Linked DNA regions of Microbaculum marinisediminis. The protein of the gene in region 1 interacts with the protein of each later gene in a pairwise test. Links are inferred from orthologs where the notes say so. Each region holds a gene or a part of one and is shown on either strand. Other genes may lie near its edges.

Region 1 (16,246 bases):
CACAGACACGCTGGCGCCCGGTATGTCAAGACGTGCCGCCGCGTACCTGTGTATACCCTCGGGTGCTTATCGCCAGCGAAAACACACTGGCGCCCCGCTTTCAGGGTGGCGCCGGGTCAGCCGGACGCGACCGTCGACAGGTTGCCGGCACGCACCGTCATGCTTGCGTTTTCGGACCGATCGAGTATATGAGCCCGGTTCCGGTCGTGCTTTGGCCGGAGGCTGAACGGAAGGCCGGATTTCAAGACCGGCAGGGCGCGTTGCCCGACTTCCCGTGTCTCCGCTCTCGAGACCTTGTTTCGAACGCCTTTCCTTTAAGGCTTCGAAGAGGCTTTGCGCCGAAGGCGACCATCGTTGAAACGGAAAGGCAAATATCAATGCCACTCTACGAGCACGTGTTCCTGGCCCGCCAGGACGTGTCAGCGCAGCAGGTCGAGACGCTGACCGAACAGTACAAGGCCGTCATCGAGCAAAATGGCGGTACCATCGCAAAGACCGAATACTGGGGCGTCCGCCCGCTGTCGTTCCGGATCAAGAAGAACCGGAAGGCGCATTACTCGCTCATGAATATCGACGCCCCGCACGCGGCGGTGGCCGAGATGGAGCGTCAGATGCGCATCAGCGACGACATCCTGCGCTTCATGACCATCCGTGTCGAAGAGCACGAAGAAGGCCAGTCGGCGATCCTGGTTCGGCGCGAACGCGACGACCGCCGTGGTCCGCGTGACCGGGGCGACCGCGGTGACAGAGGTGACCGCGGTGACAGAGGTGACCGGGGCGACAGAGGTGACCGCGGCGATCGGGGCGAGCGCCGTCCGCGAACCAGCGAAGGCTCCGCCAGCGAGGGGGGTAAAGAGTAATGTCCATTCCGAATATCGCACAGCTGCCGGTCCGTCGGCCGTTTCACCGCCGTCGCAAGACCTGCCCGTTCTCCGGCGCCGACGCCCCGAAGATCGATTACAAGGACGTGAAGCTGCTGCAGCGCTACATTTCGGAGCGCGGCAAGATCGTTCCGAGCCGCATCACGGCGGTGTCGCAGAAGAAGCAGCGCGAGCTCGCCAAGGCGATCAAGCGCGCCCGCTTCCTGGGCCTTCTGCCCTATATCGTGAAGTAAGTATCGATTTCACCGCGCCGCGGGCCCTGCCCGCGGCGCTTTCTGGTTGGGTTGGCATTCCATCGAATAGCCGGCTCTAACCGCCGAACCGGCGGGACAGCTGAGACGATGACAAACACCATCGTACCGCACATGCCGATCACGCGTTTCGGGCGCTCGCGCGCCTGCAAGCTGGTCAGCATGCGTCCTGCCGGAACCAGGATCCACTAATCCATTCCGGGAGTAAAAGTGATGGAAGTCATCCTTCTCGAACGCATCGCAAAACTTGGCCAGATGGGCGACGTCGTGCGAGTGCGCGACGGATTCGCGCGCAATTTCCTGCTGCCGCAGAAGAAGGCGCTGCGCGCCACCGAGACCAACCGCCAGCTCTTCGAGCAGCAGCGCGCCCAACTTGAGGCCCGTAACCTCGAGCTCAGGTCGGAAGCCGAGGCCGTCGCGTCCAAGATGAACGGCTTTGCCGTGGTGCTGATCCGTCAGGCCAGCGAGCGCGGCCAGCTCTACGGTTCCGTGTCCAGCCGCGATATCGCCGATGCGCTGACCGAAGCCGGTCTCTCGGTCACCCGCGGCCAGGTGGTTCTCAATTCGCCGATCAAGACCTTGGGCCTGACCGAGGTCCCGGTCCGCCTGCATCCGGAAGTCGACGCGACCGTCACCGTCAATGCGGCCCGCTCGGAAGAAGAAGCCGAGCGTCAGGCGCGCGGCGAGGATGTGACGATCGAGGCCGAGGAAGAAGAAGAGCTGGAAGCCGAAGAGTTCTTCGAGGAAGACGCCGAAGCCGAGGCGGAAGAGACCGCCGAGACGGGTGTCGACGAGGCCTCGGACGCCGAAAAACTCTAAACCAACAGTACGACGGCCGGAAATTTCCGGCCGTCGCCCCTATTCCCCCGATTGAACCCGACCGCCGCTTGATGTTTTAATTTCCATCAGCGTCGCAGTCTGCATTGGGTTGACCGGGGGAAATGAACGGTCTGCTTCACTACGCTCTGTCGAAGGTCGCCAGGGAAGGCGACCTGCACGTCACCGACCACAGGGGCGTCACCCGGGTCTACGGGGACGGCACGGGCGAACCCGTCCATGTTCGCTTTACGACGGCGGCGGTGGAACGGGCGGTGGTCTCCAATCCCGAGCTCAAGCTCGGCGAAGCCTATATGGACGGCACCTTCGTCGTCGAAAAAGGCTCGATCTACGATTTCCTCGACATCGTCCTGCGCCGCGACGATCCCACGCACCTGCCGTGGTGGATCATCGCCGAGCGCGTCTACCGCTACCTCACCCGCCGCGTCCGGCAGTTCAATCCGATCGGCAAGGCCAAGGACAACGTCGCCCATCACTACGATCTCGACGGGCGCATGTACGACTTGTTCCTCGATTCCGACAGGCAATATTCCTGCGCCTATTTCGAGACCCCGACCGCGACGCTGGAGCAGGCCCAGCTCGCCAAGAAGCGGCATCTGGCCGCCAAGTTGCAGATCGAGAAGGGCCAGCGCGTGCTCGACATCGGTTCGGGCTGGGGCGGGTTGGGCCTCTATATCGCCGAGACCAACCCCGTTTCCGTCGTCGGCGTGACACTCAGCGAGGAACAACACGCGCTGAGCCGGTCGCGCGCCGAGAAGAAGGAACTGGACGACCGCGTCGATTTCCGCCTGCAGGACTATCGTACGCTCGAGGGCAAGTTCGACCGTATCGTCTCGGTGGGCATGTTCGAGCATGTCGGTGTCGGCCACTATCCGGAATTCTTCGCCAAGGTCCGCGATCTCCTCACCGACGACGGCGTGATGGTTCTGCACTCCATCGGCCGCTTCGGCCCGCCCGGGGAGACAAATTCCTGGATCCAGAAGTACATCTTCCCCGGCGGCTATATCCCCTCGCTGTCGGAAGTGCTGCCGGTGATCGAGAAGACCGGCTTGTTCGTCACCGATATCGAGATCCTTCGACTGCACTATGCGGAGACGCTGAGGGAGTGGCGCCGCCGCTTCCTGGCCAATTGCGAGCAGGCGGCCGGGCTCTACGACGAGCGCTTCTGCCGGATGTGGGAGTTCTACCTGGCCGGATCGGAAGTCTCGTTCCGCAATCAGGGCATGATGAACTTCCAGATCCAGCTCTCCAAGACGCTGGAGACCGTGCCGCTGACACGCGGCTATATCGGCGATGCCGAAGAGGCGCTGCGCAAGCGCGACAGCGCGCTGATTCCCCGCAAGGAAGCGGCGGAGTGAGTCGTCAAGTGGCTTCGCGATTCCAAGTTTAGAATCTGTTAACTAATTGGATAGCGTGAATGCGTTAGCCTATTGCCTCGAGTGCGCGCCGATTCGGGCAGGCCAGCGCATCGCGAATCTGCCACTAACGAGCCATGACGATCCAGGCCCTCCCCCGGCCGCTCGACGAGCGGCAAGACAGTGAATACCGCGCGGCCCCGCACAACATCGAGGCTGAACAGGCGCTTTTGGGCGCGATCCTCGTCAACAACGAGGCGTTCTACCGGGTCTCGGATTTCCTGGCGCCCGAGCACTTCTTCGAGTCGGTGCACCAGCGCATCTTCGATGTCATCAGCCAGCTGATTCGCGGCAACAAGACGGCCACGCCGGTCACGCTGAAGACCTTCCTGGAACGCGACGAGCCGATTGGCGAGATTCCGGTCACCCAGTATCTCGCCCGCCTCGCCGCCGCCGCGACCACGGTCATCAACGCCGAAGACTACGGGCGCACGATCTACGAGCTCGCCACCCGCCGGCGGCTGATTTCGATCGGCGAGGACATGGTCAACCTGGCCTACGACGCCCCGGTCGACATGCCGCCGGCCCAGCAGATCGCGCAGACCGAGCAGCGGCTGTTCGAACTCGCCGAGACGGGCAAGTACGGGTCCGGCTTCCTGCGGTTCGCCGAGGCGCTCAAGGATGCCATCGATATGGCCAGCAAGGCCTATCAGCGCGACGGGCACTTGTCCGGCATCTCGTCGGGCCTGCGCGACCTCGACGAAACGCTCGGCGGTCTGCAGCCCTCCGACCTGGTCATTCTGGCCGGCCGCCCCGCCATGGGTAAGACCGCGCTTGCGACCAACATCGCCTTCCATATCGCCGCCCGCTACAAGGCCCAGACGCTGCCCGACGGGCGGGTCGAGGCCCTCGACGGCGGCATCGTCGGCTTCTTCTCGCTGGAAATGTCGCCCGAGCAGCTCGCCACCCGTATCATATCCGAGCAGGCGGCTGTCGCCTCCGAGACGATCCGGCGCGGCAAGACGACCCGGGAGGAATTCGACCGGCTGGTGGATGTCGCCACGCAGCTTCAGTCGATCCCGTTCTACATCGACGCCACCGGCGGCCTGTCGATCGCCCAGCTCGCCGCCCGCGCCCGCCGGCTCAAGCGGCAGAAGGGGCTCGACATGCTGGTGATCGACTACCTGCAGCTGCTGCAGGGCTCGAGCCGGCGGTCACAGGACAGCCGCGTGCAGGAGATCACCGAAATCACCACGGGCCTCAAGGCGTTAGCCAAGGAACTGAACGTGCCGATTCTGGCACTGTCGCAGCTTTCGCGTCAGGTCGAAGCGCGGGAGGACAAGCGCCCGCAACTCGCCGACCTTCGTGAATCCGGCTCGATCGAGCAGGACGCCGACGTGGTGATGTTCGTCTATCGCGAAGAATACTACCTCAAGGGCAAGAAGCCGCGCGAAGGCACGCCGGAATTCGAGACGTGGCAGGACGAGATGGCGCTGGCGCACGGGCTCGCCGAGGTTATCATCGCCAAGCAGCGCCATGGTCCGACCGGCACGGTGAACCTGTCCTTCCAGGCCGAATTCACCCGCTTCGAGAACCTGGCCTCCGATGCAAGGTTGCCGGAACGGATCGAATGACAGGCCGAAAGCACGATTTTCCCGACGACCTTCAGGATTTCGAAGTCGCCGGTCGCCTCACCATTGATCTTTCGGCTCTGAAGGCGAACTGGAAGGCCCTGGCCCGGCGCGCCGAGCCCGCCGAAGCGGCCGCCGTCGTCAAGGCGGACGCCTACGGGCTGGGCATCGAACGCGTCGTCCCCGCGCTGGCCGAAGCCGGCTGCAAGACCTTCTTCGTGGCGATCCTGTCGGAAGCGCGTCGGGTGCGCATGGCCGCCCCGGATGCGACGATCTACGTGCTGGAGGGCCTGGCCTACGGCGCCGCGTCCGTCTTCCGCGACTATGCCGTTCGCCCGGTTCTGGGCAGCCTCGAGGAAATCGACCATTGGGCCGGCCATTGCCGGCAATGGGGCCAGTCCCTGCCCGCGGCCGTCCACGTCGATACCGGCATGACCCGGCTCGGCCTGACGCTGGCCGAAGCCGACGCGCTGGCCGAGGATCCCTCGCATTTCGATCATTTCCGGCTCGCCCTGGTGATGAGCCATCTCGCCTGCGCCGATACGCCGGACCATCCGCTGAACCGCGAGCAGCTGAGGCGGTTCACCGACCTGCGCAAGCGCCTGCCCGACGCGCCGGCGTCCCTCGCCAATTCTGCGGGAACAATCATCGGCGGAGACTTCCTTTTCGATCTGGTGCGCCCGGGCGTGGCGATCTACGGCGGTCGCGCCGTCGGCGGCATTCCCAATCCCATGCGCCCGGTCATCACCGTCGAGGCGCGCGTCATCCGCATTCGCGAGGCCACTGCCGGCACGCCGGTCGGCTACAGCGGGGCCGAACGGCTGATGCGCGACAGCCGGCTCGCGATCCTGTCGGCCGGCTACGCAGACGGCTACCTGCGCGCCGGCGGCTCCGCCGACGGGCGGCCCGGCGCCGAGGTCACCATCAATGGCCAGGCCGCGCCGGTGGTCGGCCGCGTCTCCATGGACATGATCGCCGTGGACATCACCGATTTCGACGAAAACGCCGTCAAAACAGGCGATTACGTCGAACTTCTTGGAAATCGATTCACCGTCGACGATCTCGCCGACAAGGCCGGCACAATCGGCTACGAGATCCTGACGAACCTGGGCCGCCGCTTCCGGCATATCGTCAAGGACGGCTGAGGTGGCCCGGCGAACCACCCAGTATGTCTGCCAGACCTGCGGCGCGGTCAGCTCCAAGTGGGCCGGCCGCTGCGAATCCTGCGGCACCTGGAACTCGCTTATCGAGGATTCCGACGGCGGGCCGCTCGCGTCGCCCGGCCTGAAGCCCGGCAAGGGCCGGGTCATCGACCTGCAGCCGCTCGCCGGCACCACCGAGGATGCGCCGCGTACGCCCAGCGGCATGGAGGAACTGGACCGGGTCACCGGCGGGGGCTTCGTGCGCGGATCGGCGATCCTGATCGGCGGCGATCCCGGCATCGGCAAGTCGACCCTGCTGATCCAGACGGCGGCGGCCGTCGCCGAAAGCGGACGACGTGTGGTCTACGTCTCGGGCGAAGAGGCGATCGGCCAGATCCGCCTTCGCGCCGAACGGCTGGCGCTTGGCGAGGCCGCCGTCGCGCTCGCCGCGGAGACCAGGATCGAGGATATCCTGGCAACCGTCTCGACCGGTACGCCCCCGGACGTGCTGATCATCGATTCGATCCAGACCATGTGGACGGAAACGGTCGATTCGACGCCGGGGACCGTCACCCAGATCCGCGCAACCTCACAGGCACTGATCCGGTTCGCCAAACGGAGCGGCACCACGGTCATCCTCGTCGGGCACGTCACCAAGGACGGCCAGATCGCCGGGCCGCGCGTGGTCGAACACATGGTCGACGCGGTGCTCTACTTCGAGGGCGACGGGGCACACCGCTTCCGCATCCTGCGTTCGGTCAAGAACCGATTCGGGCCAACGGACGAGATCGGCGTCTTCGAGATGTCCGGCAAGGGCCTGATCGAGGTCCCCAACCCGTCGGCCCTGTTCCTCGGCGACCGGGATGCGGCAAGCCCCGGAGCCGCCGTCTTCGCCGGCATGGAGGGCACGCGGCCGCTCCTCGTCGAGATGCAGGCGCTCGTCGCGCCCTCCCCGCTCGGCACGCCGCGGCGCGCCGTCGTCGGCTGGGATTCGAGCCGTCTTTCGATGGTGCTGGCCGTGCTCGACGCCCATTGCGGCCTGAAGCTCGGCGGGCACGACATCTATCTCAATGTCGCCGGCGGCCTGCGAATCATCGAGCCGGCCGCCGATCTCGCCGCCGCGGCGGCGCTGGTTTCTTCCCTGGCACAGGCGCCGCTGCCCGCCGATGCGGTGTTTTTCGGCGAGATCAGCCTGTCGGGCGCGGTGCGCTCCGTCGCGCATGCCTCGGCGCGGCTGCGCGAGGCCCAAAAGCTGGGGTTTTCCAAGGCATTGGCTCCTGCCGGCAATATCGCCGAGGCCGGTGACGCGCCGCCGATCCCGATCGATCCGATCGAGTCTCTCGCCGGCCTGGTGGCGCGGATCGCTGCCGAAGCGCCCAAACGCGACCAGGATTGAGCCCGAGTCTGGGGATTTTGGCTGCGATGCGTTTGCGCCATCTGGAAATTCGGCGTAATTAACCTCGGCTCGCGCAACGGAGGCTCCCCGCGAAAATGGTGATTACGGGGCTCGATTTCATAGTCGTAGCGATCATGCTGATCTCGGCGCTGCTCGCCATGGTGCGCGGGCTGACGCGGGAGGTGCTGTCGATCGCCTCATGGGTCGTCGCCGCCGGCGCGACGCTCTACTTCTTTCCGCGCTTCCAGGCGGACGTACGGGCGATGGTGGAGCCGAACTGGCTGGCCGACATCTCGCTCGCCGTCGGCATCTTCGTGATCACGCTCATCGTCGTGTCATTCATCACGATGCGCATCTCCGACTTCATCCTGGACAGCCGGATCGGCGCGCTCGACCGCACGCTCGGATTCATTTTCGGCCTTTTCAGGGGTCTACTTCTCGTCGTGATCGCCTATATGTTCCTCGTCTGGCTCGTGCCGGTCGAGAACCAGCCAAACTGGATCCGCGACGCCCGTTCGGCGCCGATCCTGAAACAGACCGGCGATGCGATCATCGCGCTTCTGCCCGAGGACCCGGAAAAGGCGATCCTCGAGAAGCTGCGCAATCGCGGCGGTCCAGGCGAGGAAGCGCCCGCCCCCGAAGGGGACGACGCAGCAGGAAACGGCGACCAGACGGATCAGAGTTACCAGCCCACCGAAAGGCAGGGCCTCAACCAGTTGCTCGACAGTACGCGCGGCGCCAACCAGTAATGGTCCCCGGCTCCGCGCGGACTGCGCGGCGCCGACCCGGAGCACCCGATGACACACCCCGACGAGGGTCAAAATACCTGCCCAGGTGACGTGGCTAATGACGTCGAGGGCGATTTTCTGCGTGAGAAATGCGGCGTCTTCGGCGTCTTCGGCCATCCCGACGCCGCCGCTTTCACCGCGCTCGGCCTGCACGCCCTGCAGCATCGCGGACAGGAAGCGGCCGGAATCGTCACCTTCGACGGCCGGCACTTTCATTCCGAGCGGCGGATGGGACTGGTCGGCGACCACTTCTCCAAGGCCTCGGTGATCGATCGGCTTGCCGGCGAGGCCGCCATCGGGCACTGCCGCTACGCCACCACCGGCGACACGATCATGCGCAACGTCCAGCCGCTCTATGCCGACCTGGCCGGCGGCGGCATCGCGGTCTGCCATAACGGCAACCTGACCAATGCGCTGTCTTTGCGCCGCCAGCTCATCCGCGACGGCGCGATCTGTCAGTCGACGTCGGACACCGAGGTGATGCTTCACCTCATAGCACGCAGCACGAAACCGCGCCTCGTCGACAAGTTCATCGACGCCCTGCGCCAGATCGAAGGCGCCTATTCGCTGGTGGCGCTGACCAACAAGAAGCTGATCGGCGCGCGGGACCCGCTTGGAATCCGCCCGCTGGTGCTCGGCGACCTCGACGGTACGCCGATCCTCGCGTCGGAAACCTGCGCGCTCGACATCATCGGCGCGCGCTACGTCCGCGACGTCGAGAACGGCGAGGTCGTCGTGATCTCGAAGGACGGCATCGAATCGCACAAGCCGTTTCCGCCGCAGAAGGTGCGTCCCTGCATCTTCGAATACATCTATTTCGCGCGGCCCGACTCGGTCGTCGGCGGCAAGAGCGTCTATGAGGTGCGCAAGCGCATGGGCCAGGAGCTGGCCAGCGACCGGCCCGTGCCCGCCGATGTCGTCGTGCCGGTGCCCGATTCCGGCGTGCCGGCGGCGATCGGCTATTCGCAAGCGTCCGGCATCCCCTTCGAGCTCGGAATCATCCGGAACCATTATGTCGGCCGCACCTTCATCGAGCCGACCCAGCAGATCCGCGCGCTCGGCGTGCGCCTGAAGCACAGCGCCAACCGCAGCCAGATCGCCGGCAAGCGCGTCGTCCTCATCGACGACAGCCTGGTGCGCGGCACGACCTCGGCGCGTATCGTGCAGATGATCCGCGAGGCGGGCGCGAAGGAAGTGCATATGCGCATCGCCAGCCCGCCGATCACCCATCCCGACTATTACGGCATCGACACGCCGGAAAAGGAAAACCTGCTCGCCTCTCAGATGAGCCTGGAGGAGATGTGCAAGTTCATCGGCGCGGACACGCTGGACTTCCTGTCGGTCGATGGCATCTATCGCGCCATGGGGCATAACCATCGCGACGCCGACGAGCCGCAGTACACCGACCACTGCTTCACCGGCGACTATCCGACGACGCTGACCGACAAGAGCGCCTCCGAACGCGACGAGCACCTTTCGCTTCTGGCCGAAACCGGATAGTTCGCAGCGCCATGGAACGTCGTCTGGAAAACCGCATCGCGGTCGTCACCGGTGCGTCGCGCGGCATCGGCCGCGCCGCCGCCATCGCCCTTGCCCGCGAGGGCGCGCACATCATCGCCATAGCCCGCACCACCGGCGCGCTTGAGGAGCTCGACGACGAGATCCGGAAAGCCGGATCGAGCGCCACCCTCGTGCCGTTCTCGCTTGCCGATATGGCGGCGATCGACCGGCTGGGCGGCGCAATCCACAAGCGCTGGGGCAAGCTCGACATTCTCGTCGGCAACGCCGGCATCGCCGGCGCGCTCACGCCTGTCGGCCATATCCGCGCCAAGGACTGGGACGAGGCCATCGCCGTCAATCTGACCGCCAACTGGCGGCTGATCCGCTCGCTCGATCCGTTGATGCGCCAGTCGGACGCCGCCCGCGCGGTGTTCGTGACCTCGGGCCTCGCCCATATGGGCCAGCCCTACCATTCGGCCTATGCGGCCTCGAAGGCGGGGCTGGAGCTTCTGGCGCGGACCTATGCCGCCGAGGTCGAGCAGTTCGGCATCAAGGTGAACCTGTTCGGGCCCGGCCGGGTGTTCACCCGCATGCAGCAGATGCTGTTCCGCGGCCAGGATCTCTCCGACCTGCCGAAGCCCGAGGACGTGGCGCCCGCGATCGTCGAGATGGTGCTGCCCGCCCAGACCCATAACGGGCTGATCTACAGCTTCCCGCAGAAGACCTGGCTCAGGCCGCAGCCGCCGGCGCCGATCGACGGCTAGCTCTTCTCGTACGGGTTCTCGGTCTTGCGCAGGTACAGGCGCACCGGCACGCCGACGAGATCGAACGCCTCACGCAGGCCATTCAGCAGATAGCGCCGGTAGGATTCGGGAAGCGCGTCGACGCGCGTTCCAAACGTGATGAAGGTCGGCGGACGGCTCGCGCCCTGGGTCACGTAGCGCAGCTTGATGCGCCGGCCGGCGACCGCCGGCGGGGGATGGTGCTCGATCAAGGCCGCGAACCAGCGGTTCAGCTCCGATGTCGGCACACGCCGCTCCCAGCGCTCGCGCACCTTGAAGACCGCCTGCATGAGCTTCGGCAGACCGTAGCCGGTCAGCGCCGAGACCGGGACAAGCGGCATGCCGCGCACCTGCGGCAGCAGACGGTCGGCCATCTCGCGCAGCTCGCGGATGCGGGTGTCGGGCTCCTCGCAGCGGTCCCACTTGTTAACGGCGATGACAAGCGCACGGCCCTCACGCGTCACCAGATCGGCGATCTGCAGATCCTGCTTCTCGAAGGGCATCTGCTCGTCGACGACGAGGATCACCACCTCGGCGGCCCGGATCGCGCGTAGCGCATCCCCGACGGACAGCTTCTCCAGCTTCTCCTGCACCCGCGCCTTGCGGCGCAGGCCGGCGGTATCGACCAGGCGGACCGGCCGGCCTTTCCATTCCCAGTCGACCGCGATCGCGTCGCGGGTGATGCCGGCTTCCGGGCCGGTCAGCATGCGATCTTCGCCGATCAGCCGATTGACGAGCGTCGACTTGCCCGCGTTCGGACGTCCGACGACGGCGATGCGGACCGTACCGTCGTCCTCCGGCGCCGCGGCCTCGTCTTCCGGCTGCTCGTCCGGCAGATGCGCCCGCAGGGCCTCGTGCAGGTCGGCAAGGCCGAGCCCGTGCTCGGCGGAAAAGGCGACCGGCTCGCCGAAGCCGAGCGCGAAGGACTCGTAGAAACCGGGATCGCCCGCTGCGCCCTCGCACTTGTTGGCGACGAGGACGACCGGCTTGCCGGTCTTGCGCAGCATGTCGGCGAAATGGCGGTCGGTCGGCGTCAGGCCGGCGCGCGCGTCGATCAGGAACAGCGACACGTCGGCCTCGTCGACGGCGCGCTCGGTCTGGGCGCGCATGCGGCCTTCCAGGCTTCCCGGATCGGCCTCCTCGAGACCGGCGGTATCGATCAGGGTGATCAGGAGATCGCCGAGTTCGGCGGTGCCCTCGCGACGGTCCCGGGTCACGCCCGGCCGGTCGTCGACGAGCGCGATCTTGCGGCCGACGAGCCGATTGAACAGCGTCGACTTGCCGACGTTGGGACGGCCGATGATCGCGACCTTGAGGGGCCGTAGCGGAGGCGCCATCGCCCTGCCCTTTCGCTCGTTCGCCTAGTTATAGGCGGTGAGCTTGCCCGAATTGTCGAGGACCAGAATGCGGCCACCGGCGGCGATCGGGTTGACATAGACGGGGCTGCCGACGGTCTGGGCGGATACGACCGACCCGCTCGAGGGATCGAGCGTGATGATCCGCCCGTCGGAGGTGCCGACCCAGAGCTGGCCGCCGGCCAGCAGCGGACCGGCAAGGCTGAACACGTCGTTCTTCTTCTTTTTCTTGTCTCCGGTCTCCGGCGTCAGGTCCGATATCCAGCGCACCGCACCGTTCTTGCGGTCGAGCGCGACAACGGTCCCGCCGAGCGTGGTCGCGAAGATCGCGTTGCCGGCGACCGCGGGCGTATGGGCGCTGGCGACGTTCTGCGCCCACAGGCGGTTGCCGTCCTTCACACTGACGCCGATCATCCGTCCCGAGACGGACACCGCGTAGACGGAGCCCTCGTAGACGACCGGAGACGCGGCGACATCGGTCAGACCGGAGACGGCGGTGAAGCGGCTGGCGCCGGTCAGCGCGTCGAGCCACTTCGGCTCGCCGTTCTCGGTGTCGAAGGACAGGATTTCGCCGGACGAATAGGGCACGATCACCTGATTGCCGACGACGGCCGGGCTCGCATTGCCCAGCACACCGGCCGAGGAGCCGATTCCCGAATAGGTCCATACGGTCTCGCCGGTATCGATGGCGATCGCGTAGACGATGTTGTCCGAGGAAACGACGTAGGCCTTGCCGTTGGCGATCGTCGGGGCGCTGCGCGCGGGCGCGCCGAGCTCGACCGACCAGAGGATTCCGCCGTCGTTCGCGCTGATGCCGGCGACGGTGCCATACCCCGTTGCGGCGATGACGAAACCACCCTCCGCGGCGACCCCGCCATTGAAGCTCGGGCTGTCTTCCTTCTCGGGCCTGAGCGAAACCGTCCAGCCGCGGCCGCCGCCGTTCAGACTATAGGCCGAAACGCTGGCCTTCTGATCCATGACGATGACAAGGCCGCGATAGACGATCGGCCGCGACGACAGGCGTCCCTTGCGGTCGACCTTGGCGACCGATGCCGCCCAGGTGGACCCGCCGCTGCCGACGGCGACGTTGCCGGGCGCGTTGGCGGCGTTGCCGCCAGGCTGCGACCAGTCGCCGATATCCTTGGCAGCCGGCAGACTGACCGGCGCGGCGGCGGCGGATTCATCGATCACTAGGCCGTCAGTGGACTGGATCACGGCGCGGCGCTCGCCCGGGAGACGCTTCTCCTTCTCCGCGAAGGGGTTGGCGACGAGGCTCAGGTCCTCAAGCGACGGCGCGCTGTCGCAAGCCGACAGGGCAAAGGCGCCGACCATGAGGACGGCCGGCAGGATCCGGGCCGATCGCGTACGAAATACCGCCATCACTGAGCATCCGTCGCAGCGTCGGCCTCGGTCGGGGCCGGGGCCGGGGCACGGTCGGCGGCGAGAAGCGCGATCATCAACTGAGCGCGCGCGCGCATCTCCTGCGGTGTTTCATTGTCACCGAGAAGTTCTTCGAAGCGCTGGGTCGCGACCTCGTAGTCGCCGGCCTGATAGGCGGCAAGGCCGAGAAGCTCCCGCGCCGACGCCCGCCATGGATTGCCTTCAACGGCCATCTGACCGACGCGCTGCTCGACGCCGGCGCGATCATTGGCTTCGAGCTGGAGATAGGCGGCGCGCACGCGGGCGACGTTGCGCAGATCGACTGGGAGCGCCGAATTGGAGGCGATGGCGTCGTAATCGGCGAGCGCGCCCTGCGCGTCGCCTGCCGCCGCCTTGCCGGCCGCGGCGCGCAGACGGGCAAGCGTACCGAAGCCGCCGCCTTCCTTGGCGATCGCCTCGAACGCGGCCTGGGCTTCTTCGGACTTGCCATCATCGGCAAGCTGCATCGCCTCGTAGTACTCGGCACCGGCCTGCGCAGCCTGCTGGGCGGAATACCATTCCCAGCCGCGCCAGCCCGCCGTGACCACGACGATCAAGACGGCAACGCCAATCACATAGGCCCCGAACCGGTCCCAGAGCTCCTTGGCCTGTTCCCGGCGGACATCTTCTTCGACTTCGCGAAAAATGTCGGACATTCAGTTCCGCCCGCGCTCTCTTTTCTCGACGCCGTACAATCGGCGGGCCCGTCCGGGCCGACAAAATATCGCGGCCGCCTGCCCGTCTGCAATCCCCGGCGCAAACAGACATGCGAACCATCGTTCGGCGCCCGTGATTAAGGGCTCATTGAGCCGATATCAAGGCTAACCCGACGCGGAGCGGTCCGCGTCGCGCCCGGATAAACCGCGTGTGCGGTCCGGAACTCAGGCCCACCAGCGCTTCGGCGCGAACGAGCCGGCGGCGTCTTCGACAACCTTGGCGGCCTGGAACAGTGTCGATTCGTCGAACGGACGGCCGATCAGTTGCAGCCCCAGCGGCAGACCTTCGGCATTGAGGCCGGCGGGAACGGCGATACCCGGCAGGCCGGCCATGTTGACCGTCACGGTGAAGACGTCGTTCAGGTACATCTCGATCGGCGAGGCCGTCGACATCGCCGCGACGCCGAAGGCGGCGGACGGCGTGGCGGGCGTCAGGATCGTGTCGATTCCGTCGGCGAAGACGGTCTCGAAATCGCGCTTGATCAGGGTGCGGACCTTCTGGGCGCGCAGGTAATAGGCGTCGTAGTAGCCCGCCGAGAGCACGTAGGTGCCGATCAGCACGCGGCGCTTCACCTCTGCGCCGAATCCCGCAGACCGGGATTTCTCGTACATGTCGACGATATCGTCGCCGTCGACGCGCAACCCGTAGCGCACGCCGTCGTAGCGGGCGAGGTTGGACGAGGCCTCGGCCGGCGCCACGATGTAATAGGCCGGCAGCGCATATTTCGTGTGCGGCAGCGAGATATCGACGAGTTCGGCGCCGGCATCCTTCAGCCAGGCGGCGCCCTTCTGCCACATCTCCTCGATCTCGGCGGGCATGCCGTCGATTCGGTACTCCTTCGGGATGCCGATGCGCATGCCCTTGATCGACTTGCCGATCGCCGCCTCGTAGTCCGGCACCTCGATATCCACGGACGTGGTGTCCTTTGGATCGACCGAGGCCATCGACTTCAGCATGATCGCCGCGTCGCGGACATCGCGGGCGATCGGCCCTGCCTGGTCCAGCGAGGACGCAAAGGCGACCGTCCCCCAGCGCGAGCAGCGCCCGTAGGTCGGCTTGATGCCGACCGTGCCGGTGAAGGCGGCCGGCTGGCGGATCGATCCGCCGGTGTCGGTGGCCGTGGCGCCGGCGCAGAGCCGCGCGGCGACCGCGGCCGCAGAGCCGCCGGACGACCCGCCCGGCACCAGATCGGCATTGTTGGCGTTCGACCGCCACGGGCTGATCACCGGGCCGTAGTAGGAGGTCTCGTTGGACGAGCCCATGGCGAACTCGTCCATGTTGAGCTTGCCGAGCATCACCGCGCCGTCGGCCCAAAGATTGGCGGTGACGGTCGATTCGTAGGTCGGCTTGAAGCCATCGAGCACGTGGCTGCCGGCCTGGCTGTGCACGCCCTCGGTGCAGAACAGGTCCTTGATGCCGAGCGGAATGCCTTCCAGCGGCCGCGCCTCGCCCGTCGCGATACGGGCGTCGGAAGCGGCGGCCATCTCGCGCGCCTTTTCCGGGGTTTCGGCGACATAGGCGTTCAGGCCGCGCGCCGCTTCCATCGCCTTCAGATAGGCGTCGGTCAGCTCGACGGCGGAGAGTGTCTTCGCCTTCAGGCCGTCACGGGCTTCGGCGATGGTCAGTTCGGTGAGATCGGTCATGTTCGTCAGTGCGTGGTCAGCGGTTCAGCGGTTTTCTTCAAGAAGCCCCGCAGGCGTCCTACTCGACGACCTTGGGCACGACGAAATAGTTGTCCTCGGTCTCCGGCGCGTTGGCGACGATGTCGGCGGCGATATCGCCGTCGGTCACTTCATCCTCGCGCTTCTTCATCGCAACCTGGACGACGGAGGTCATGGGCTCGACGTCGTCGACGTCGAGCTCGCTCAGTTGCTCCACCCAGCCGAGGATCGAGTTGAGCTCACCCTGGAGGCCCTGGGCCTCCTCCTCGCTCACGGCGATGCGGGCCAGTCGCGCGATGCGCTTCACGGTGTCGATGTCGACCGACATGGGACAGCTTCCGATGGACAGAGTATGAGAAAGGTCGCGCCGGCTATATCACCGGCGCGGGCGGCCCGGCAACCCGACGCCTCGCGCGCGGGGCGCAGGTCAGTCCCCGGACCTAGAGATCGACGGCGACGCCCCGGTCCGGCACCACCACGTTCAGCCCCGCCGCCTCGGCGACGAACTTGTCGGCCGTCTGGTCGATGATC
Region 2 (5,148 bases), on another replicon or contig:
ATCCGTCCGGCGCCTCGGTCTGGACACGGGCAAGGCGATGGCCATCGGTCGCCACCGCGCGCAGCATCAGGCCTTCGCCGTCGTCGACGGTGTGCAGGTAGATGCCGTTCAGATAGTAGCGCGTCTCCTCCTGGGAGATGGCGAACTGGGTCTTGTCGATCAGCCGCTTCAGCGCCGACGCCGGCACGACGAAGCGATGGCTGAAATCGCCGGCGGTGATGTCCGGGAAGTCGGATTCCGGCAGCGTCTGGAGCGAGAAGCGCGCATGGCCGGCCGACAAGACGATCGTGCTCGAATCCGGCCCCGATTCCAGCGCCACCTGCGCGCCGTCGGGAAGCTTGCGGACGATGTCGTAGACGACATGGGCCGGCACGGTGGTGGCGCCAGCCTGCGAGACGTCCGCGGCCGCCGTCTCGACCACCTCGATATCGAGATCGGTGGCCTTGAGCTGCAACGCGGCGCCGTCGCCTCGGATCAGCACGTTCGAAAGAATCGGTATCGTGTTGCGCCGCTCCACGACGCGGTGCACGTGACCGAGCGACTTTAGGAACGCGGCGCGTTCGAGCGTGACACGCATGATCAGGAATCCTGTCGTCTCGCCAACCGATCGGGAAACCGGCCGGCGTGTTCACCCCATGCCCCTACGGGGAAAGGGAAGTGAACTTGCCCAGAATGCGCGGCTTTTGCAAGAGCCGGAGAGGTAAAGGGAGGGCTTCAGCCCTCCCCGTCCTCGATCCGCCGCCTGAGCGACTCGATATCGCGGGCAAGCGACTGGTCGCGACCGATCAGGCCTTCGATCTTGCGGACCGCGTGCAGGACCGTTGTGTGGTCCCTGTTGCCGAAGCGGCGGCCGATTTCCGGCAGGGATCTCGGCGTCAGGACCTTGGCGAGATACATGGCGATCTGCCGCGGCACCACGATGGCGCGGGTGCGCCGGCTGGATACCAGATCGGAGCGGCTGACCTGATAGTGGACGGCGACGACCCGCTGGATGTCCTCGATACGGATCTGCGGACGCTCCTGGGCGGCGACGAGATCGCGGATCGCCCGCTCGGCGAGCTCGACCGTGATCGGCAACCCGGCAAAGCAGCTGTAAGCGGCCAGCCGGTTGAGCGCGCCTTCGAGCTCGCGGCCATTCGAGGCGACGTTGCGCGCCACGAAATCGAGCACGTCGACAGGCAGCTCGATCTTCTGGCCGCGCTCGGCCAGCGTGGTGACGCGGGCCTCGAGAATCTGACGCCGCAGCGGCAGCTCCTGATTGCCGATGCCGGCGACGAGCCCGCCGCCAAGGCGCGAGCGGGTCCGGTCGTCGAAACCGTCCAGCTCGGAGGGCGGCCGGTCGGCGACGATGACAACCTGACGGCAGCCCTCGATCAGCGCGTTCATGGTGTGGCCGAACTCGCGATGGGTGGCCTTGCCCTGCAGGAACTGCAGGTCGTCGATCAGCAGCAAGTCGATCGAGCGCAGCTTTTCCTTGAAGCCAATGGCCGAGTCCGAACGCAGCGCCGTGACGAAGCGGAACACGAACTGGTCGGCGGACATATAGAGGATACGGCGCCCGGGATTGGCCTCCGCGGCCTTCCAGGCGATGGCATGGAGCAGGTGCGTCTTGCCGCGACCGACGCCACCGTGGATGAACAGCGGATTGAACATCGACCCTTCGGCGCCGGACGCTGCGACGGCCAACGCCGTGTCGTGCGCGATCTTGTTGGAGACACCGACCGCGAAGGAACCGAACTGGAAGCGCGGATCGAGCGGGGCGCTCTCCAGCGCGCTCTCTGCGGCGGCCGAAACGGCGCCGAGCCGGGCCCCGGCGGCCTCGACGGGGCGCTCCTCCTTGGGCCGGCGCACCAGCGCGGGCATCGCCGGCTTTTCGCCGGGCTGAACGGTCTCCACGCCGCGCACCCGAATGTCGATGCGCTCGATGCCACCGTTCTCCGCGCGCCACAGCGCAAGCAGACGGTTGCCGTAGTTGGTTCTGATCCACATGCGCAGGAAGGGGGTGGGAACCGAAAGCACCACGGTCATGCCGGACAGCTCGACGAACGCCAGCCCCCGGAACCAGCTCCGGTAGATGTCTTCGCCGAACTCGGCGCGTAAACGCTGGACTATGCGCCCCCAGGAATCACCATGATCGCCGCTGCCCTTGCCCACAGTCCGCCCCTCGTCGCCGTTGTTGGATCCGTCCGCCCCCTCGAGAGCGACGCTGCCGGCATGCGCTGCCGGATGGTCGAACTCATCGACCTCCTGACGGCGCGCTGAGGCGCCACGTCCTCGCAAGTCCATCTTCCTTCCTTTCTCCAACCACACCCCAGAAATCGGGACCCTGTTATCCGAACGCCGGGCGTCCTCAGGATTGAACCCAAGGCAAACCCGAAGCCTTCCAGCCTTCTACGGCCCCGCGGTGCCGAGTTCCGTCGAGACGTCCCTCGAAACCGTCCGCCACATTGAAGCAGTTGCGGTAGCCGGCGGCCGTCATCGCCGCGGCAGCCGCCGCACTGCGACCGCCGGACCGGCACAGGAAATACAGTGCCGTGTCCTCACCAGCTCCGCGCCCGCCGAGCGCGCCGCGAAGCTGGGCAACGAATTCCGCGTTCCTCAGCATGCCGGGGTAACGCTGCCATTCGAGCAGGAGCGCTTCCTTCCCGATCGACGAAAGATCGGGGACACCGACAAACATCCACTCGGCCTGGCTGCGCACGTCGATGAGGAGCGCATCATGATCCTCGGAAAGCCTGCGCCAGACTTCGCTGGCCGGCACATCCGCCTGGTAACCGCCAACCGACATCCACACACAGCCCCGCATTCCACCGGAGAGGCAATCACGCCCCCGGCCTCGAACCACACTACCGATTTCAAGCAATACCCGTTCGGCGGATCGCCGGACGGGCCGATATCAGGCTAAAAACACGCCTGTTCCGCCCACACACTTGCTAGGCACAAATACTATCTCAACCGAAAGTATAGACACGACAAAAGCTCTCCGCCGCTTGTTTACCAAGCCCTTAATTCTTGCCAAAAAGGTTGAGTACTCTACGGCCGCCCCGATGACTTGGACTTTACACAGGGGGCCCGATAAGGGCAACCGCTGCGGCGTCAAAAATCTGCGGCATAGACGACGCATTCCCGCATGGCGCGCCACTGCGCCGAGACCAACCAACTGACGAGTCAGCGAAAACCGGACCGCCGTTACTTCGCGGCCACTACCGGAAAATTTGCCATCGCGCCCGTACCCGGCCATCGTTCCGCCACCCGGGCCTCAGCGGGAATCCGGCCCTGCCGACCGTCGTGTCGCCAAGCCCTTGAAATATCAACAGAACGACTGCGCGAAATGACGATGCCCGCTCTGCCACAATGCGCACGACGTGCGTTCCGCCATAAGGCATTGAAAAACCGGCCATCCTTGCGCCAGAGGCAATTGCCGACGCCAAATCCTGCCGCGCCGGCCGCATCTGGACAAAGAAAAAGGCCCGGCGATCGGCCGGGCCTCTCGATCCCACTGACCGCAGTGTCGGCGACGGCCTATCAGGCCGGCAGCGCCTTAACCCGGGCAGAAAGCCGCGACACCTTCCGGGACGCGGTATTGGCATGCATCACGCCCTTCTGGGCAGCGCGCATCAACTCCGGCTCGGCGGCGCGGAGCGCCTCGGTCGCCTTGGTGCGGTCGCCGGCGGCGATCGCCGCTTCGACCTGCTTAACGAACGTGCGCACGCGGCTCTTGCGCGTCTTGTTGATGGCCGTCCGTCGCGCGATCTTGCGCGCCGCCTTCTTGGCCGACGGGGTATTCGCCATAAAGCATCTCCGAAACTGGCCGGCTCGGGGTCTAGTCCCGCCACGCCGCGCCAAAAACACCAAAGGCGGCAGGCACGCAATCCCACCGCACGTCGGCGGGTGTATAAACGGTTCCCCTTCGCCCCGTCAACCGGGCTCAACGGTTGCGGAAGTTCGGGCTGCGCTTGTCGATGAAAGCCTGCATGCCCTCGCTCTGGTCCTCGGTGGCAAACAGCGAATGGAAGACCCGCCGCTCGAAGCGGACCCCCTCCGACATCGTGGTCTCGTAGGCGCGGTCGACCGACTCCTTGATCATCATCACGGCGGGAAGGGACATGTCGGCGATCTTGGCCGCCACATCCATTGCCGTGTCGACCAGCTCGTCGGCCGGTACGATGCGACTCACCAGCCCCGAGCGCTCCGCCTCAGCGGCATCCATCATCCGGCCGGTCAGGCACATGTCCATCGCCTTCGACTTGCCGACGAAGCGCGTCAGCCGCTGCGTGCCGCCGGCGCCGGGCATGACACCGAGATTGATCTCGGGCTGGCCGAACTTGGCGGTATCGGCGGCAATGATGAAGTCGCACATCATGGCGAGCTCGCAGCCGCCGCCGAGCGCGTAGCCGGCCACCGCCGCGATGATCGGCTTGCGGTTGCGCGAGACGCGCTCCCAGGGGGTTATCAGGTCGGTCAGGTAGGCTGTGACCGACGTGTAGGGCTGCATCTCCTTGATGTCGGCGCCGGCGGCGAAGGCCTTCTCGCTGCCGGTCAGGACGATGCAGCCGATGTTCTCGTCGGCCTCGAAGCTATCGAGCGCGGCGTTCAGATCGACGAACAGGCCGGAGCTCAGCGCGTTGAGGGCCTTGGGCCGATTGAGCGTAATCAGCGCGACGCGGCCGCGCGTCTCGACCAGGATGTTCTCGTAGGCCATTTTCACTCCCCGGGCTGACGTTGCGTTCGGGCGATAGCGCTACAGGAGCGCCAGCCCGTCTGCAACCCGACCGCTGGTCGCAGGCGAGGATCGCACGCTCAGCGCTGACAGCGGGGGCAGTAAAAGGTCGAGCGGCCGGACTGGACGATGCGCCTGACGGTGCCGGTGCAACCCGGCGTCCGGCAGGGCTCGCCCTCGCGATCGTAGACGCGGAAGGTGTGCTGGAAATAGCCGAGCGAACCGTCGGTATGGACGTAGTCACGCAGGCTCGAGCCGCCGGCTGCGATCGCTTCGGCGATGACATCGCGGATCGCCACAACCAGTCGCTCGGCGCGGGGCCCGGGCTTCTTCCTGGGGCGCGCGGAGGATAGTGTGCCGGCCGGGCGGGTCGGCGACAGGCCGGAGCGATGCAGCGCCTCGCACACATATATATTGCCGAGGCCGGC

The links.
Region 2: the proteins of MUB46_RS15190 (region 1) and dnaA interact in binary tests that used the Escherichia coli proteins (3 or more experiments, as listed by UniProt). The link is inferred for Microbaculum marinisediminis from one-to-one orthologs.

Annotation. Positions count from the first base shown.
Region 1 is NZ_JALIDZ010000006.1:302,783-319,028, reverse strand. The notes cover bases 2,833-5,709. They hold MUB46_RS15190 (replicative DNA helicase), read left to right. Parts: upstream 2,833-3,461; coding sequence 3,462-4,958; downstream 4,959-5,709. Other genes in these bases: alr (alanine racemase), read left to right, coding at 4,955-5,709; MUB46_RS15195 (cyclopropane fatty acid synthase), read left to right, coding at 2,833-3,327. Outside these bases: rpsF (30S ribosomal protein S6), read left to right, coding at 378-860; rpsR (30S ribosomal protein S18), read left to right, coding at 860-1,114; rplI (50S ribosomal protein L9), read left to right, coding at 1,346-1,951; more of MUB46_RS15195, read left to right, coding at 2,074-2,832; more of alr, read left to right, coding at 5,710-6,100; DNA repair protein RadA, read left to right, coding at 6,102-7,493; MUB46_RS15175 (CvpA family protein), read left to right, coding at 7,589-8,242; purF (amidophosphoribosyltransferase), read left to right, coding at 8,291-9,781; MUB46_RS15165 (SDR family NAD(P)-dependent oxidoreductase), read left to right, coding at 9,793-10,545; ribosome biogenesis GTPase Der, read right to left, coding at 10,542-11,900; MUB46_RS15155 (outer membrane protein assembly factor BamB family protein), read right to left, coding at 11,925-13,298; MUB46_RS15150 (tetratricopeptide repeat protein), read right to left, coding at 13,298-13,993; Asp-tRNA(Asn)/Glu-tRNA(Gln) amidotransferase subunit GatA, read right to left, coding at 14,219-15,697; Asp-tRNA(Asn)/Glu-tRNA(Gln) amidotransferase subunit GatC, read right to left, coding at 15,756-16,043; MUB46_RS15135 (metal-dependent hydrolase), read right to left, coding at 16,156-16,246. UniProt on the Escherichia coli protein: The main replicative DNA helicase, it participates in initiation and elongation during chromosome replication. Travels ahead of the DNA replisome, separating dsDNA into templates for DNA synthesis.
Region 2 is NZ_JALIDZ010000004.1:147,620-152,767, forward strand. The notes cover bases 1-2,860. They hold dnaA (chromosomal replication initiator protein DnaA), read right to left. Parts: upstream 2,287-2,860; coding sequence 715-2,286; downstream 1-714. Other genes in these bases: dnaN (DNA polymerase III subunit beta), read right to left, coding at 1-577; MUB46_RS09570 (rhodanese-like domain-containing protein), read right to left, coding at 2,351-2,788. Also shown: rpsT (30S ribosomal protein S20), read right to left, coding at 3,526-3,792; MUB46_RS09580 (enoyl-CoA hydratase), read right to left, coding at 3,929-4,702; mutM (bifunctional DNA-formamidopyrimidine glycosylase/DNA-(apurinic or apyrimidinic site) lyase), read right to left, coding at 4,801-5,148. UniProt on the Escherichia coli protein: Plays an essential in the initiation and regulation of chromosomal replication. Binds in an ATP-dependent fashion to the origin of replication (oriC) to initiate formation of the DNA replication initiation complex once per cell cycle.